DNA from 3 places in the Pseudovibrio sp. JE062 genome. Region 2 is predicted to be linked to each of the others. Evidence: predicted binding sites of a transcription regulator. Region 2 holds the regulator's gene; each other region holds the start of a gene.
The links. The regulator LexA, encoded in region 2, represses DNA repair genes until DNA is damaged. The targets are predictions, from matches to a motif close to TGTTCNNNNTGTGTTCNG.
Positions count from the first base shown of each region.

Region 1: parE (DNA topoisomerase IV subunit B) is a predicted target of LexA. The motif match lies at 2,506-2,523, and genes of this name have one in related genera.
Region 3: PJE062_RS15135 (YifB family Mg chelatase-like AAA ATPase) is a predicted target of LexA. The motif match lies at 3,395-3,412, and genes of this name have one in related genera.

Region 1 is NZ_DS996805.1:766,005-771,540, forward strand. It holds gene PJE062_RS03240 (inorganic phosphate transporter) at 1-102, shown strand, start outside; tRNA gene PJE062_RS03245 (tRNA-Pro) at 455-531, opposite strand; tRNA gene PJE062_RS03250 (tRNA-Pro) at 554-630, opposite strand; tRNA gene PJE062_RS03255 (tRNA-Pro) at 651-727, opposite strand; gene PJE062_RS03260 (tetratricopeptide repeat protein) at 1,118-1,867, opposite strand; gene parE (DNA topoisomerase IV subunit B) at 2,608-4,704, shown strand; gene PJE062_RS03270 (DEAD/DEAH box helicase) at 4,912-5,536, shown strand, end outside.
Region 2 is NZ_DS996805.1:406,505-412,040, reverse strand. It holds gene trpC (indole-3-glycerol phosphate synthase TrpC) at 1-178, shown strand, start outside; gene moaC (cyclic pyranopterin monophosphate synthase MoaC) at 238-741, shown strand; gene glp (gephyrin-like molybdotransferase Glp) at 738-1,952, shown strand; gene lexA (transcriptional repressor LexA) at 2,216-2,938, shown strand; gene PJE062_RS01850 (ComEC/Rec2 family competence protein) at 2,834-5,413, opposite strand.
Region 3 is NZ_DS996810.1:83,829-89,364, reverse strand. It holds gene PJE062_RS15140 (PAS domain-containing hybrid sensor histidine kinase/response regulator) at 1-1,757, opposite strand, end outside; gene PJE062_RS15135 (YifB family Mg chelatase-like AAA ATPase) at 1,822-3,348, opposite strand; gene gshB (glutathione synthase) at 3,540-4,514, opposite strand; gene PJE062_RS15125 (YraN family protein) at 4,632-5,039, opposite strand; gene rsmI (16S rRNA (cytidine(1402)-2'-O)-methyltransferase) at 5,005-5,536, opposite strand, start outside.

The DNA.
Region 1 (5,536 bases), 360 kb from region 2:
TCGCACTTCATGACCATCATTGCTGCATGGGTTATCACCGTGCCGCTGGCAGCGATCCTGTCTGCTTGCATGTTCTTCGTTGTGGACCTCTTCATCTTCTAAGAAGAGCCGAACAACACAAGATTTCAAAAGCCCGGAGGTTTACGCCTCTGGGCTTTTTTATTGCGCCAGCGCCCTTCCCTCATCACCAAGCTGAATGCTCTTTATGAGGCGCATAGAACCGCCTGTAGCGCCCGCTTGAAGCTCTTCGCGCAACCTTTGCTATATGGGCCTGCGAACGCAACTAGAGAGGCCTGCGAGTAGGCTGCCGCTCCAGCCTAAAGATCTTTGATTGTATGAGAAAGTTTCGGCTTGCCTGATGAGCTCACAGCCTCTGAAAGCATGGTGCAAACACAAAAAACACGGAAGTGATCCGTGCCGTTTCAGTCTTAAATTTTAAGAGAGAAAGAGAAGATGGTCGGAGCAGCAGGATTCGAACCTGCGACCCTCTGGTCCCAAACCAGATGCGCTACCAGGCTGCGCTATGCTCCGAACTAATCTTCGGGTCGATAGATGGTCGGAGCAGCAGGATTCGAACCTGCGACCCTCTGGTCCCAAACCAGATGCGCTACCAGGCTGCGCTATGCTCCGATCTATCTCGGGTTGATGAATGGTCGGAGCAGCAGGATTCGAACCTGCGACCCTCTGGTCCCAAACCAGATGCGCTACCAGGCTGCGCTATGCTCCGTTACTCATCAACGTGACGCCCCGTGGCGTCTTGTTGAGGCAGGTATATAGGCAGAGTTTTAAAGCTTGGCAATAGCGTTTTGTAGTTTTTCCCAAATCATGCGTGAAAAATGAGAAATCAGCTTCCAGCTGTTGAAAAGGCTGAAATTTCAGGGGCTTAAACAATATGCGTGAAGACTGTGAAAATTTTAGCTTTTCTGCGGGGTTCAGGCAAAAAAAGAGGGTGAGCCAAAAGACTCACCCCAAGTACATTCCAGAGACCCGCATCGGGGTCTACAATCGCCAAACAGAGGTCAATAACAAAACTTGAATATTGAACTCATGATTTAAATCGCAGAAATAACCTGAGTGGTCAAGTCATATTTAGAAGAAAATACAGGAAGGACGTGGATTAGTTGCTGGAAGCAACCACGTGACCGCGTTTTGCGAGCCATTCATCAGCCCATTCAGCGGATTTGCGGCGCTCTTTTTCAGAGGCCAGAGAAAATGCTTTCTCGTGCAGCGTGACGATCCAGGTGTCATTGGCACCGCCGACAATCTGCCTGCGCGCCAAAGTCATCCACTTCAGACCGGTTATGCGTGCTGTGGTGAGCTCTTCTGTAAAATAAAGAAGTTCGCCGAATTTAGCCTGTGCGCCCACATGTCCTTTTACCGCAGCCAGTTTGAGCCAACGCGCCGCGAGACGGCGGTCATGATCGGGAAGTTTGTCATCCAGATACATAAGGCCGAGATTGTACTGTGCGTCTGCATCACCGAAGTAAGACGCGGCGTAGGTGAAGACCTCACGTGCCTTATAGGTGTTCTGCTTGACTGGGGTATCGCCAATGCCTGTCAGGAAGTAGCGGCCCAGTTCAACGAGTGCGCTTGCCACAAATGGAGCGGAACGCGCGTTGGGACCATCGGAAGAGTACTCGCGCACGACCTGAGAAAAGTACTGGAATGCCTGAAGATCATCTTCTGGCACACCATCTCCCTGCGCGTACATTCTGCCGAGTTTCCAGGCGGCCATGGCCTGCCCGTTTTCAGCAGCGTAACGAAGCGGAGAAAGTGCCTTGTCTTTTTCACCGGAATAATAAGCGCGGGCCCCTTCCTTCAGAGCCTGCTGAGGTGTGACGTTTGCCATCTGGTTGACGGCGGCCATAGCATCGGCACTCTTATTTGAATCGAGTGCGTAAACATTTCCAACTGTAGCGAACGTGAGAACCGAGACACAGCTCAAGCTTGTTATAAGACGCGTAAACGCAGCGCGGTGCGTCACCATTCCATCTTTAAACAATGCTTTTTTCAAAGTGCCTCACTTGACCGCTGTCGAATGATCAACGGTTCTGACTTCTCATGTTTTCATGCCGTCGTTGTAGGTTCAGGCTATGAAAGGAAAAAATGTCAATTTTGTTTCCAAAGGCGACATATCTTCAAATTGTCACAAATGATCTTACAAATGCCTAGCTTTCAATCTGATTGACAAAAAACCTACACAGTTCGACCACCTCTCAAACATGGACAAGGCAAACTATCCAATTTGCCTTTACCGAACCAGTGTCAGTTTCGACCATTCGGGTCAGCGTAATTTCATGTTGCAAGCTCGCAACAATCTACAGCACATGACGCTACTGCATTGTGTATGCGCGGTGTAAAGTTTTGACCACAGGCCATAGGGTAATCAGAAATGCCATTTGTATTTTCGCCGCGAATGGCGCATATGGCTGTCAGATGCCCGCTAAAGGTGGGGCTCGGCACAATCAGGTAAGCGAAAAAGCGTATATCTGGCGCTTACCCACAAGGAACAAGAGTAGAACTCCGGCAGATCTTTGCCCTTTTCTCTCAGTCCTGCAAAACTGCCGTTTGATTCGAGACTACTGAGCGCAAGACCAAAGAGGTACGATGAGCACGCCTGATGATCTGTTTGCAGATGTTACCAAAAGCATGGATGAGCTGACATCCTCTTCTGGCAGCACTGAGAAGAAACAAGCACCAGCAGCAAGCGCACCGTCCTCCCCTGCCCAATCTTCCAGCGCAGGCCGGACTCCTCCTCCTGCGGCTGCGGGTGATGCAGAATATACTGCTGCCGACATTGAGGTGCTTGAAGGGCTGGAGCCAGTCCGTCGCCGTCCGGGTATGTATATTGGCGGTACGGATGAAAAAGCGCTGCACCATCTGTTTGCTGAAGTGATTGACAACTCCATGGATGAGGCCGTTGCCGGCCACGCCAGCTGGATTGATGTCTCCTTAAGTGAAGATGGCTATCTGACCATTACAGATAACGGTCGCGGCATCCCGATTGATCCGCATCCTAAATATAAAGACAAATCCGCGCTGGAAGTCATTATGACGACCCTGCACGCTGGTGGTAAGTTTGACAGTAAAGTCTACGAGACCTCCGGTGGTTTGCACGGCGTGGGTATTTCCGTAGTGAACGCGCTCTCTGAAGAGTTGGTGGTTGAGGTTGCCCGTAACCGGAAACTTTATCGCCAGACATTCCGCCGCGGCCTTGCTGATGGCGGTCTGGAGCTGGTTGGTGATGTTCACAACCGCCGCGGCACCATGGTGCGCTTTAAGCCGGATGCAGAGATCTTTGGCAAAACACTGAAGTTCAAACCTGCTCGTCTTATGAAGATGGCCCGTTCCAAAGCATATCTGTTTGGCGGTGTTGAGATTCGCTGGCGCTGTGCCAAGTCTCTGGCAGATGAAGCCAATGGTGTTCCTGAAAGCGCAACCTTCCATTTCCCAGGTGGTCTGAAGGATTATCTGGAAGAAGCGTTGGGCAAAGAGCGCCGCGTGACTGATGAGGTCTTTGCTGGCCGCACGCAGGCAACTGGCAGGCATGGCGCTGTTGAGTGGGCTGTTGCGTGGTTCGCAGGCGATGGGTTCGTCAACTCTTACTGTAACACCGTTCCAACACCGGAAGGTGGCACACACGAGACCGGTCTTCGTTATGCCCTGCTCCGCGGCCTGAAAGCTTATGGTGAGCTGATCGGCAATAAGAAAGCCTCCATTATCACTGGCGATGACGTTCTGACGTCAGCGGCTGGTATGCTTTCTGTGTTTGTGCGTGAACCTGAGTTTGTTGGTCAGACCAAGGACAAACTGGCGACGAATGAAGCGACGCGTATTGCAGAAAATGCCGTTCGTGATGCTTTTGATCACTGGCTGACAGCTTCTCCAAACCAGGCCAACAAGCTGCTGGAATGGGTTATTGATCGTGCGGAAGAGCGCCTGAAGCGTCGTCAGGAAAAAGACGTTGCCCGTAAGACTGCGGTTCGCCGTCTGCGTTTGCCGGGTAAGCTGGCGGATTGTTCTACCAGCAAGTCTGATGGCACTGAACTGTTCATCGTGGAGGGTGACTCAGCGGGTGGCTCTGCAAAGCAGGCTCGTAACCGCTCAACGCAGGCTGTTCTGCCACTGCGTGGTAAAATCCTGAACGTTGCCAACGCTGGTCGTGACAAGCTCGTGGCTAACCAGCTGCTTTCTGATCTTATTCAAGCATTGGGTTGTGGCACGCGTTCCAACTACGATGACAAAGATCTACGTTATGAACGCATCGTGATCATGACCGATGCGGACGTAGATGGTGCGCACATTGCGGCGCTGCTGATTACCTTCTTCTATAAAGAGATGCCTGATCTGATCAACAATGGGCACCTTTATCTGGCTGTTCCTCCGCTGTATCGCATCAGTCAGGGAGGCAAGACTCTGTATGCCCGTGATGATGAGCATCGCGAGCAGCTGCTGAAGACCTCCTTCAAGAAGAACGGCAAGATTGAAATCGGTCGCTTTAAGGGTCTGGGTGAGATGCTGCCTGCGCAGCTGAAAGAGACCACCATGGACCCGAAACGCCGCACCCTTTTGAAGGTGGTTGTTGGCGAAGATGAAGTGATTGAGACCCGCAGCGCTGTTGAGCAGCTGATGGGCAACAAACCTGAGGCTCGTTTCAACTTCATTCAGGAGCGCGCGGAGTTCGCGACTGATCTGGATATTTAAAAGAGCCTTAATTCTGAATAGTTGCTGAGTTTTACGTAGGTTAGAACTCAGCAACCTTGGCATAACTTGAAGGAATATATCGGTTATGCCGCAGAATTTATTGACAACGCTGCTTAGAAATGTAGTGTTCCGCCAAACTGGTTGGAGAAACCTGTAAATCATACGGATTCCAGCTTCTCTCCTTAATTATCGTAAAGAACATGCCATATGTCGTTTTCCACTCTCGGACTTAGTGAGAAAGTTCTCGCCGCTGTTGAAGCCTCTGGTTACACAGAGCCGACTGCCATTCAGGCAGGCGCCATCCCTTACGTTTTAGAACGCAGAGATGTCCTCGGCATTGCTCAAACCGGAACCGGGAAAACGGCAAGCTTTACTTTGCCGATGATTACTCTTCTGGAAAAAGGCCGTGCGCGCGCCCGGATGCCAAGAACTCTTATTCTTGAGCCAACCCGCGAGCTTGCTGCGCAGGTGGAAGACAATTTCAACCGTTATGGTGTCAATCACAAGCTGAACGTGGCTCTGCTGATCGGCGGAGTTTCCTTCGCTGAGCAGGATCGCAAGCTAGAGCGTGGCGCAGATGTTCTGATCGCGACACCAGGCCGCCTGCTGGATCACTTCGAGCGTGGCAAACTGTTGCTGCAGGGCGTTGATATCCTCGTGATTGATGAAGCCGACCGCATGTTGGACATGGGCTTCATTCCAGACATCGAGCGCATCTGTAAGCTTATCCCATTCACACGTCAGACCCTGTTCTTCTCTGCAACAATGCCGAGCGAAATTCAACGTTTGACCGATACATTCTTGCAGAATCCTGCCAAGGTTGAAGTCGCGA
Region 2 (5,536 bases):
TGAACGCCTTGCTCCATTGATCCCGCAAGATCGGATCATCGTGGGCGAAAGCGGCCTGTTCACTCCGGAAGATCTTTCCCGCATGGAAAAATCTGGCATCTCCACCTTCCTCATCGGTGAAAGCCTTATGCGGCAGGACGATGTCGAGAACGCAACAAAAGCGCTGCTTAAACGCTAAGAAAATCAACTGCCTGCAAAAGGCAATGACCTGAACAAACTGTGTCCAGAGGCAAGAAAATGTCAGAACTTTCTCCAAAACTCACTCACCTTGATGACAGTGGTGCGGCTCATATGGTCGACATCTCGGAGAAAGAGGTCACCTCACGCATCGCCCGCGCCGGCGGTCAGGTGAAGATGCAGCCTGACACTCTGGACATGATCCTTTCCGGCAACGCCAAGAAAGGCGACGTGCTGGCAACGGCCCGCATCGCTGGCATCATGGCTGCCAAGCGCACCCATGAGCTGATCCCGCTGTGTCATCCGCTGGCTCTTTCCAAGGTGCAGGTGGACTTCACACCGAACCCGGAGCTGCCGGGCATTGAGATTGAAGTCTTCGCAAAGGTCTCTGGTCAGACCGGTATTGAGATGGAAGCGCTGACAGCTGCTTCTGTTGCGTGCCTGACGATCTACGATATGGCCAAAGCCGTTGATCGTTCAATGGAGATTGGTGAGATTCGCCTGCTGGAGAAGAAGGGCGGTAAGTCCGGTCACTATCTGGCTGAGGAGGATAACTCCAAATGAGCCTGATCAGTATTGAAGAAGCACTCGACCGCCTCCTTAAGGACGTAAAGCCAACCGCAAGCGAGAGCCTCCCACTTCTGGAAGCTGGCGAACGCGTTTTGGCACAAGATGTTGCCGCAACCCGCACCCAGCCTCCGTTCTCCGCCTCCGCGATGGATGGCTATGCCGTAAAAGCCGCTGACACCGAAGATCCTGAGTGCGCACTGAAGGTCATCGGTGAAGTCGCTGCCGGGCATAACTTCGACGGCACACTGCAAGACGGCGAAGCCCTACGTATCTTCACAGGCGCGCCGGTACCAGCGGGTGCGGATGCGATCCTGATGCAGGAAAATGCCCGCCGTGACGGGGATAACCTATTCTGCCAAGAGAGCGTAACTGTTGGCAAGTTCATCCGCCCTGCCGGACTGGACTTCCAAGAAGGCCAGGTCCTCCTCAAAGCAGGCGCCCCACTCGGCTTCCGCGAGCTGTCCCTTGCGGGCGCAATGAACCACGCGAGCTTGCCAGTGCGCAAGAAGCCGGTTGTCGCAATCCTTGCAAACGGAGACGAGCTCGTTGAGCCGGGCCAGACACCAGGTCCGAATCAAATCATCGCATCCAATCAGGTCGGCATCGCAGAATTTGTGAAAAACTGCGGCGGCATCCCAATGATGCTAGGCATAGCCCCGGACCAGCCTGAAGAAATCACAGCCCGCGTCAAGCAGGCAATTGAAGCCAAAGCCGATGTTCTAGTCACGCTCGGCGGCGCATCTGTTGGCGACCACGACCTCATTCAGGACGTGCTTGGAGCAGAAGGCATGGAGCTCGGCTTCTGGCGCATTGCCATGCGTCCGGGCAAACCACTCATGGCAGGCGCTCTTGGCCCGATGAAAGTCCTCGGCCTGCCGGGCAATCCGGTATCAAGTCTTGTCTGCGCCCTCCTCTTCCTTGGGCCTCTCCTCGACAAAATGCTGGGCCGCTCAGTACCTTTGGCAAATCAAGGTGTTACCAAAGCCACGCTGACCGCTGACCTGCCTGCAAACGACCTGCGTCAGGACTACCTGCGCGCCAGCCTGAGCACCGATGCACAAGGCAATCTGACAACCGAGCCGTTTGGTAAGCAGGATTCCTCAATGCTTGCACTGCTCACCAAAGCAGACGCTCTGATTGTTCTCCCGCCACACGCACCGGCTGCATCGGCAGGCGAAAAAGTTGAGCTTCTCAAGCTACGCTAAATCCGAAAGACGAGAGTGGACAACCCCTGTCCACTCACCCGTCAAAATCCAATTCCCCCAGTTCTAGCAGGGCTTAAACGCAACAAACCCATTGCAGAACACAATGAGAACAGGTAGAGTACGTTCGTGTTTTGTCCTCCCAATCGCAGAAGTTGAAGTCTTTCAGCTTGTTGGGATTACAAATCAACGAATGGTCATCTCCGGAACCGGAGAGTATGGCCGCTCACTTTCAATCTGCGCTTAGGAGCGAACGGGGATAAAAGATGCTTACACAGAAGCAACACGAGCTTTTGATGTTCATCCATCAACGCTTGAAGGAAGCAGGTGTTCCACCCTCCTTCGATGAGATGAAGGACGCGCTGGACCTCCGTTCCAAATCCGGCATTCACCGGCTGATCACAGCTCTGGAAGAGCGCGGCTTTATTCGCCGCCTGCCAAACAGAGCCCGTGCGCTGGAAATCCTCAAGCTACCAGAGTCCATCGCACCAGGCCTGAAGCCTGCGGCCAAGGAAAAGGGCTTTGCGCCTGAGGTCATCGAAGGATCACTGAGCAAGAAAGTCGCGGCACCGCCTCCACCACGCACGCCGTCTCCTGACGAAGTGCCCACGCTGGAGATCCCGGTTATGGGCCGCATTGCAGCAGGTGTGCCGATCGAAGCAATCCAGCATCAGAGCCATTCCATTGCAATGCCTGCAGATCTGATGGGTCGCGGAGAACACTATGCGCTGGAGGTCAAAGGCGACTCCATGATTGACGCTGGCATCTTCGACGGGGATACTGTGCTGATTAAACGCGGCGACACCGCGGATAACGGTGAAATCGTCGTGGCGCTGATCGATGATGAGGAAGCAACTCTGAAGCGCCTGCGCAAAAAAGGTGCTTCAGTCGCGCTTGAAGCGGCCAACCCCGCCTACGAAACTCGCATCTTCGGCCCGGGGCGTGTCCGCATTCAGGGCAAGATGATTGCGCTCTTCCGCCGCTATTAACGCACTGGTTGTTATAGGCAATTTAGGATTCCAAGGTCTGCGCTGAGCATCATATGCCCAGCGCACTTTTTTTATTTTATGCCCGCTTTCTGCTTGATCTGACAACCAGATATAAACTGAACCTCGTTCTCCAAAAGTCTTCTGATCCAAAACCAGCTCAGCATTGCAGCTGGAAGGGGCCTGAGCCTGGGTGACAATGATGGAAGCAAGCTGACAATCAGCCTTCAGAACGCCCTCCACCTTCGACTGCGCCAGAACAACTGATGGCTTTTGTTCCCCTCCACCACCTATCGCTCTGTGCGGGTATAACGCCAGCACACAGCCCTCCTCATCACAGGAACGGTCTGCTGCCCGCGTTTTATGCTCTTTAAAGGAATTTGCAGAGTATCCCCCTGCCCGCAGCAGGCTATCGGCGGCAAATGATATACGCGAGGATGTCAGACGGAAAGACCCGTCCTCGCCATAAAACCCGATATGCTTACCTGCATCGGCAATCATCACATCAGGTGGCCGCTCCACTACGAAACCTATGAGACCCGCTGCAAATACTGGCACAGAAAGCCATTTCAGGCGTAAGGGCATGATGCAAAGTATGATACTCGCAAGGATCACCAGCAGGTAACCAGAGACACTGGCAACGCCCAGATTGGTTAACCCATCACTCAGCGCGCTCACCCAGTAGGCCGCCTTCAGCACCAGAGATAATCCCACTTCCATGCCCTGCAGAAAGAACGCATCGGCCCCAAGCGGGATCGTCAGTAATGCAAGCAGACCAAGGGGCATAACAACAAAAGTCACCAGCGGCATGGCCAGCACGTTACCAACCACCCCATAGGGGGCGATCTGCTCAAAGTGCATGGCCGCAATTGGAGCAGTGGCGGCGCCTGCGATCAGGGAGGTCATTGCGCAGGCAAAAAGCCACTTCGCGGGCTTTTTAAGAGTACGCAAAACGCCAGTTTTCCCTTTTAAAACATAAGCTTCCCGATCATCCCGAAGCCAGTCTTTGCCAAAGGAGTAAGCTGACAACAAAGCGAGGACGGCGATGAAGGACATCTGGAAGCCCGGGGATAAGACCTCCTCTGGGCGCAGGCTTAAAAGGAGGAGGCAGGCGAGAGCAAGTCCGCGCAGGCTGAACGCGCGGCGACCAAGCAACCCGGCGCATAAGATCAGCACCGCCATCAGATAGGCCCGCTGCGTGGCGACAGAAGCCCCTGACAAACCAAGATAAACCGTCGCTGCAATCAACGCGGCAATGCTGGCGTAAACGTGGATATGTCCTTTCAAAGCAAGGCTTTGACTAAGAGACAGAACCAACCGCGCGGCGAGGAAAACCAGTGAGGTCACCAACCCCATATGCATGCCGGAAATAGCGAGGACATGTGCGAGGCCTGCATTACGTAGGGCGTCTTTATCAGCAGAAGCCAGATAGTCCCGCTTGCCTACCAGGAGAGCAACAGCAAAGGCACTTTCTGGCGAGTAATCCAACACCCGCCGGATGCGCCCAGCGATACCGCTTCGTATCGTGTCCACATGCTGCAGAAATCCAGTGCCCCCATCACGGGCGAGCATGACAGGTCTGGAAAGCGCATAACCAACCGCACCGATCCCATCAAAAAACGCAGTTCTGGCAAAGTCATAGCCGCCGGGCCGCACAGCACCACCGGGCGGCAGAAGACGCGCCTTCAGCTGCATCTTATCCCCCATCACCGGAGCCTCTTTCATCCCCTTCAGGCTGAGCCGGATTTTGAAACCAAGCGGAGTTGCCCCCCTCTTGGAATACTCCTGCACCTCCCCGAGGATAACAGAGTATGAGTGCTGCCCGGACTGCTTGAGCCCGGTGACAACTCCCTCCACCTTCCGCGTAACAGGACGCTCCAGCGGATCACCTCGGGCGAACTCCACGCGCAAATCCGAGAGGAAAAAGCCGAGCGCAAAAAATAAAAACGCTGTGAGACCAACCGTCGGTCGGCCATTCTTCATTCTGCGAAAAACAAACAGTCCCAATAGGATAGCGGCAAGTCCGCTTAAAACACTGTAAGGCTCGGCGGGCAGCGAGAAATACACCAGTACGCCCGCCATATGGCTCAGCGCATACCAGACGATGCCCTGCCCGCGATCCCAGTCCTGAGAGAGAGCCGTGCGGGCATAACTTACTGCCCCCGGCCAATCCGGCCTCACTATCCAGAATATGGCACTACGAACGGTCAACGCAGCCGCAACACATCGCTCCCGCACCCCAACACGCTGATTTTCCTCACAGATCACTTCAGTTGCGTTGCTATGTGCGTTTTTTGCGTTGATTTGCGTTTTTCTGCGTTGCTGTGTTTTAGCAGCCTCCAGAACATCCTCAGCGGGCAACAGATCCCCCTCAAAGGCAGCGGAAGAAAACTTATCCCCCTTCAGGCAAAGCACGTCTATTCTGGGAGCCGAACCACCAGATTGCGTCTTGTCTGAGGATGATTGTCCCTCGCGCACCCTTAAGTCCCTTTCTGCCACTTGGGAACTTTTCAATGCTATGGTACACAGCCCGTCAAGATACGGCGCCCCGCCGTAATTACCCCAAACTATTCGAAGTAACTTGAAACTTTTCCGGACGAG
Region 3 (5,536 bases), on a different contig from region 2:
CGTACAGGACGTGTGAGATAGCCAGAAAACTCGCCAGTTTTGATATCGGCAATGCGAGCTCGTTCCTGAGGTTTGATGAGCACGATGATCTCAGGAGCATGAATAGAATACTCCTGATAAAAGTCGCGAATACGCTCAACATACTCTTCACCAACCAACAGGCGATCAAGCTGTGCTGTAAGCAGATTTGCTTCCAATTCTTCTATATCAAGCACTCGGGTCTGAACAAAACCGTTGCTAATCAGTGTTCTCTGAACCAGATCAGCTTCAACATAATTACTGGTCAGGATTGCAATGTGCTCTGAATGTTCTTCAATAGCCTCATCGACAATCTGATCGAGTGGCATTTCAAGAAGGAACGTCGAACCACATCCGAGCTGACTTTGAACAGTCAATGAGCTGCCCATCAGTTCTGCAAGTCTCTTGGAAATCGCCAGTCCCAATCCGGCGCCATCGAACTTGCGATCGCGCCCATATTCGCCTTGTTCAAACTCCCGGAAGATGCGTGCTGCGGTGACTTCATCCATACCAGGGCCGGTGTCTTTTACTGCAAATTCCAAGAGATGATTGCCAGCGGAATCCTGCGACACCTGCAAGACCAGTGAAACACCGCCCTGCTCTGTGAACTTGATCGCATTGCCGACCAGATTGTAGAGCACTTGCTGAAGCCGGGCTGGATCGCTCTGGATCGTTTCCGGGACTTCCGGTGCAATGTAAGAACCGATTTGTAGTCCTTTGGCATGAGCCTTGGGAGACAGCAACTCCACCACACGCTCGACCAATGGTGTCAGTTCTACTGCTCCAGTCTCTAGCTCCAGTTTTCCGGCTTCTATTTTTGAGTAATCAAGGACCTCATCAATCAGCATCAGAAGCGTTGAGCCAGATGTTTTGATAGCGTTGATGTAGTTCTGCTGCTCGGCGGTTGTTGAAGTGTCGTCAAGCAAATCAGCCATGCCCAGCACGCCGTTGAGCGGCGTTCGGATTTCATGACTAACCATTGCGAGAAACCGGGATTTAGCTTCACTGGCATTTGCGGCATGGTCCCGGTCTGCACGTAGCTTTTGCTCTGCGTGCCGCCGGTCTGTGACATCCGTGAGGATCCATTGGATGATCGGAGCTCCCCCGCTGCCGTCACGAATGCTCAAACGCAGCAGAGAATACCAACGGGTTCCGTGTTTTGTGCGCAAGGCAACATCTTCCGTTGTTCCTGCTGCACTTTCTTCAAGTTCTGGTGTGAAGTCTTCCGCATAAGGCAAGTGAATGGCTTTGCCGACTTCAATGCCAAATCCAGTAGGAAAATTCCGCTTACCCGCATCATTGATGGAGAGCACGAGACCGCTGCTGTCACAGCGGATAACAATAGCGCCCAGCGCATCCAGAATGGAACGGTGCCGGTCATCGGCTTCACGCAGCTGCCAATCCGCATCACTTGCCAGTTCGGAAGGGTCTTCCAGCTGCTCCACCTCACTTTGGATTTGAGCAGCTTTCCAGCTTTGTGCAATCACATCACTTGCAGGAAAACGGCGGAACAGAACAGCTCCGGCCCCAAAGGCAAGCAGCACCACATAAAGGCTTTGTGCAGAACGCCAATCCGTCAAAAGCAGCGCGATTGCAAGACAAACAACACCAACGAAGATGGAAAGACTCTTGAGAATAAATGAGGACTGCTCTGAGACTTCTGTTTGCTTGATCAGAGACACGCGAGCCTGAGTAACAACGTGGGTGCTCTCCTCGGTTTTTAGTCTCCGCTTCAACACTGCATTTGCTCCAGTCGAACTATTTCGGAAATTCAGTAAAATTCAATTGGTAAGATATAGCAGATTATGCTGCTGCCAAATAGGCCGAAGAGCGCTTGAAACTCAGCGCTTCAGCTAGATGAATCCTCTGCACCTTATCCGAACCATCCATATCTGCGATTGTGCGAGAGAGTTTCAAAACGCGATGATAGCCTCGTGCAGATAAACCAAACTGGATGGAAGCCTGCTCAATCAGTTCCTTGCTGCCATTATCAAGTGCAACAATCTGTTCGATGATCCGCGCACTTGCATGAGCGTTTACAGTTATGTCCAGCCCCAGCGATGTGTAGCGTGCCTGCTGAATAGCCCGTGCTCTTGCTACGCGTTGGGCCACTGTTTCGGAGCTTTCCGAAGTTATTGGACTGATTAAGTCCTTTGCTGAAACTGCTGGCACATGCAGCTGTAGATCCATGCGGTCAAGGAAAGGGCCGGATACGCGAGATTGATAGGAACTAGCGCATTTATCACCTCGTCGGCAGGTGTGACCTGGCTCGCCAGCATAACCGCAACGACATGGGTTCATCGCTGCAACCACTTGCACTTTGGATGGGTAGCTGACGCGGTAGTTAGCCCGCACAATCGTTGCCACTCCGTTCTCGATCGGCTGCCGCAAACTATCCAGAACGGAGCAATCGAACTCCGGTAGCTCATCCAAAAACAGAACGCCGTTGTGAGCCATTGAGACTTCTCCGGGCTTGGCTTTTATCCCTCCTCCCACCAGTGAGGCCATGGAAGCAGAATGATGCGGTGCCCTGAAAGGGCGTTGATTGCTTAAAGCGCCATCTTCCAGCTCTCCTGAAATCGAAGCGATCATAGAAACTTCCAGCAGCTCACGAGCAGAAAGCGGTGGGAGCAACGAAGGCAATCTACTGGCCAATAAGGTTTTCCCGGAACCTGGGGGCCCAACCATCAGCAAGTTATGAGAGCCTGCGGCAGCAATCTCCAAAGCACGTTTTGCAGTCTCTTGCCCACGAATATCTGCAAGGTCCAAAGAACTAGCGGCAAGTGGTGAACTGCGCGGTTTCGGATCGGATAGTGTAATCTCCCCTTTGAGAGCACGATAAAGCTGAACCAGTGAGTTTGCTGCGATGATCTTCAGGTTTTCATCGGCCCATGCAGCCTCTGATCCGCAACTTGCCGGACAAATCAATCCCTTCTCATTGGCAACAGCTGCGATTGCGGCTGGCAGAGCCCCGTTGACGTGGGAGATACTGCCATCCAGCGCAAGTTCGCCAATAACAACAAAGCCTTCTACCGCCTCAGCAGGCAGAGCTCCCATGGCCACCAGAAGTCCCAGAGCAATCGGCAGGTCGTAGTGGGAGCCTTCCTTGGGAAGGTCTGCCGGCGCAAGGTTCACCGTCACGCGCTTGGCTGGTAGCGCCAATCCCGAGGCAATGAGTGCGGAGCGTACCCGTTCCTTGCTTTCTGCAATTGCTTTATCTGGCAGTCCAACGAGAGTGAAGTAGACAGAGCCGGGGCTGATCTGCACCTGCACATCAACATTGGCAGCATCGACGCCCTGAAAGGAAACGGTAGAGATGCGAGAAAACACCAGACACTCCTGCAGCCACAATTTATCAGAATTGCAGTAATTAAGCAGGAACGAAGGGGAAACACACAAGCCTTGAATACTCAGAAATACGAAAGCTACCTTTAAAAGCTTCAGGTAATTTCTTGAGTTAAAGAAACGGCTGATCCGATAAAATGAAAAGGCCCTGTCGTGAAACAGAGCCTTGAACTTGTTTAGCTTTCCAGCTTGCTTTCCAGCACATCCCAAACCCGGCCCGCCACATCAGGGCCACCAAGTTTCTGAATGGCGCGAATACCCGTTGGTGCTGTCACGTTGATTTCGGTGAGGTTTCCGTCAATCACATCGATACCAACGAGAATGAGGCCCTGCTCCTTGAGCGTTGGCCCAAGGCGCGCGCAGATTTCTCTTTCACGTTCAGTCAGATCGCTGTCCTTTGGAGAGCCGCCACGCACCATATTGGAGCGTAGATCGCCTTCAGCAGGTACACGGTTCACCGCGCCAGCGAACTCACCATCCACCAGCAGAATGCGCTTATCACCGTGTTTTACATTCGGCAGGAACTTCTGAATGACCCATGGCTCACGGAAAGTCACGGAGAAGAAGTCGTAGAGAGAGCCGTAGTTTAGGTCGTCTTGCGTCACGCGGAACACCGCCGCACCACCGTGGCCAAACAGCGGTTTCATGACGATATCGCCATGTTCTTCGCGGAAGGCATCAATCTCTTCACGATCATGGGTGATCAGTGTTGGTGGCATCAGATCAGCGAACTGGGTCACAAACAGCTTTTCAGGTGCATTGCGCACGGAAATCGGATCGTTCACCACAAGCGTTGTCTTCGAGAGCTTCTCGAGAATGTGGGTTGCTGCAATGTAAGCCAGATCGAAGGGAGGATCCTGACGCATCAGCACCACGTCCATATCGGACATGTCAACGCGCTGCGGCTCACCAAAACTGAAGTGGTTGCCAGCTTCATCGCGCACCGTCACCGGCTCAACGCGGCACATAACCTTTTCACCCCAAAGCGCTAGACGCTCCGGTGTGTAGTGATACAGTTCGTAACCACGATCCTGCGCTTCCAGCATCAGGGCAAAAGCACTGTCGCCTGCAATGTTGATGGTGGAGATGTGGTCCATCTGAACCGCGACTTTAAGCGGCCGCTTGGCACCAGAAGTAGCTGCTTGGGGCATAGGCACTCCTAAAATAACGCAGGGGTAGAAATCCACGTAAATAATAATGGATGTTAGCCGCAGATATGTGGGTCAGAAAGCAATTTGTCTACATTTTTGCGATAAAATATTTGTTTCCTAAAAAATTTCAGCTTCGAAAAGATTAGGAAAATGCTGGGCTTCCCCGTGTTTTGGCAGAATAACTGCATCAAATCTCAAGGTTTTTCCCACCACTTCATGGTGGTGAGAAACCCATTCCCGCGCGGCATTGGCGATCCGTCGCTGAGAGCGTTGCGTGATTGCATATAAGCCATCATCCACACCCCGCCGTGCCTTCACTTCCACAAACACGATTGTCTGGTCCTGTTCGGCAATCAGATCTATCTCGCCTTGCTTGGTTTTGTAGCGCCTTTCCAGAATCTGCCAGCCCGCCTGACGAAGCAGCATCTCAGCCTTCAGCTCCGCTTGTAGCCCTTTGCGGTAGGCCGCCTGCTTCTTAAGAAGATTGCTCTTAGTCGCTCTCGGTGTCTTCTGCGGATCCTGCATTTTTCAGCTCCATCGCACGGGCATAAATCGTTTTTCGATCCACCCCGGTTGCTTTGGAGACTTTCTTCGCTGCTGCGCTCACTGGCATTTCTTTCAATGCCTCCATCAGCAGCGCGTCTGCATCAACCTCGGTCAGTTCCTGCTCTTCAGGTGGTGAGACAAGGATAACAATTTCTCCCTTGGGGCGATCCCCCGAGAAGAAATCACTCAGTTCTGCAAGGGTTCCTCGCTGAAATGTCTCAAACCGCTTGGTCAGCTCTCGTGCCACAACGGCCTGTCGCTTCCCGAGAATTTCATTCATGTCAGCAAGCGAAGCCCCAACTCTGTGCGGACTTTCATAAAACACCAGCGTTGCCGGAATATCCTTCAGCTCTTCAAGACGCTTCTTCCTGCCGTGGGTCTTGTTTGCCAGAAAACCAGCGAACAAAATCGTATCAGACGGAAGACCAGCTCCAACGAGACCACTCAGCATGGCAGAAGCACCAGGGATGGGAATT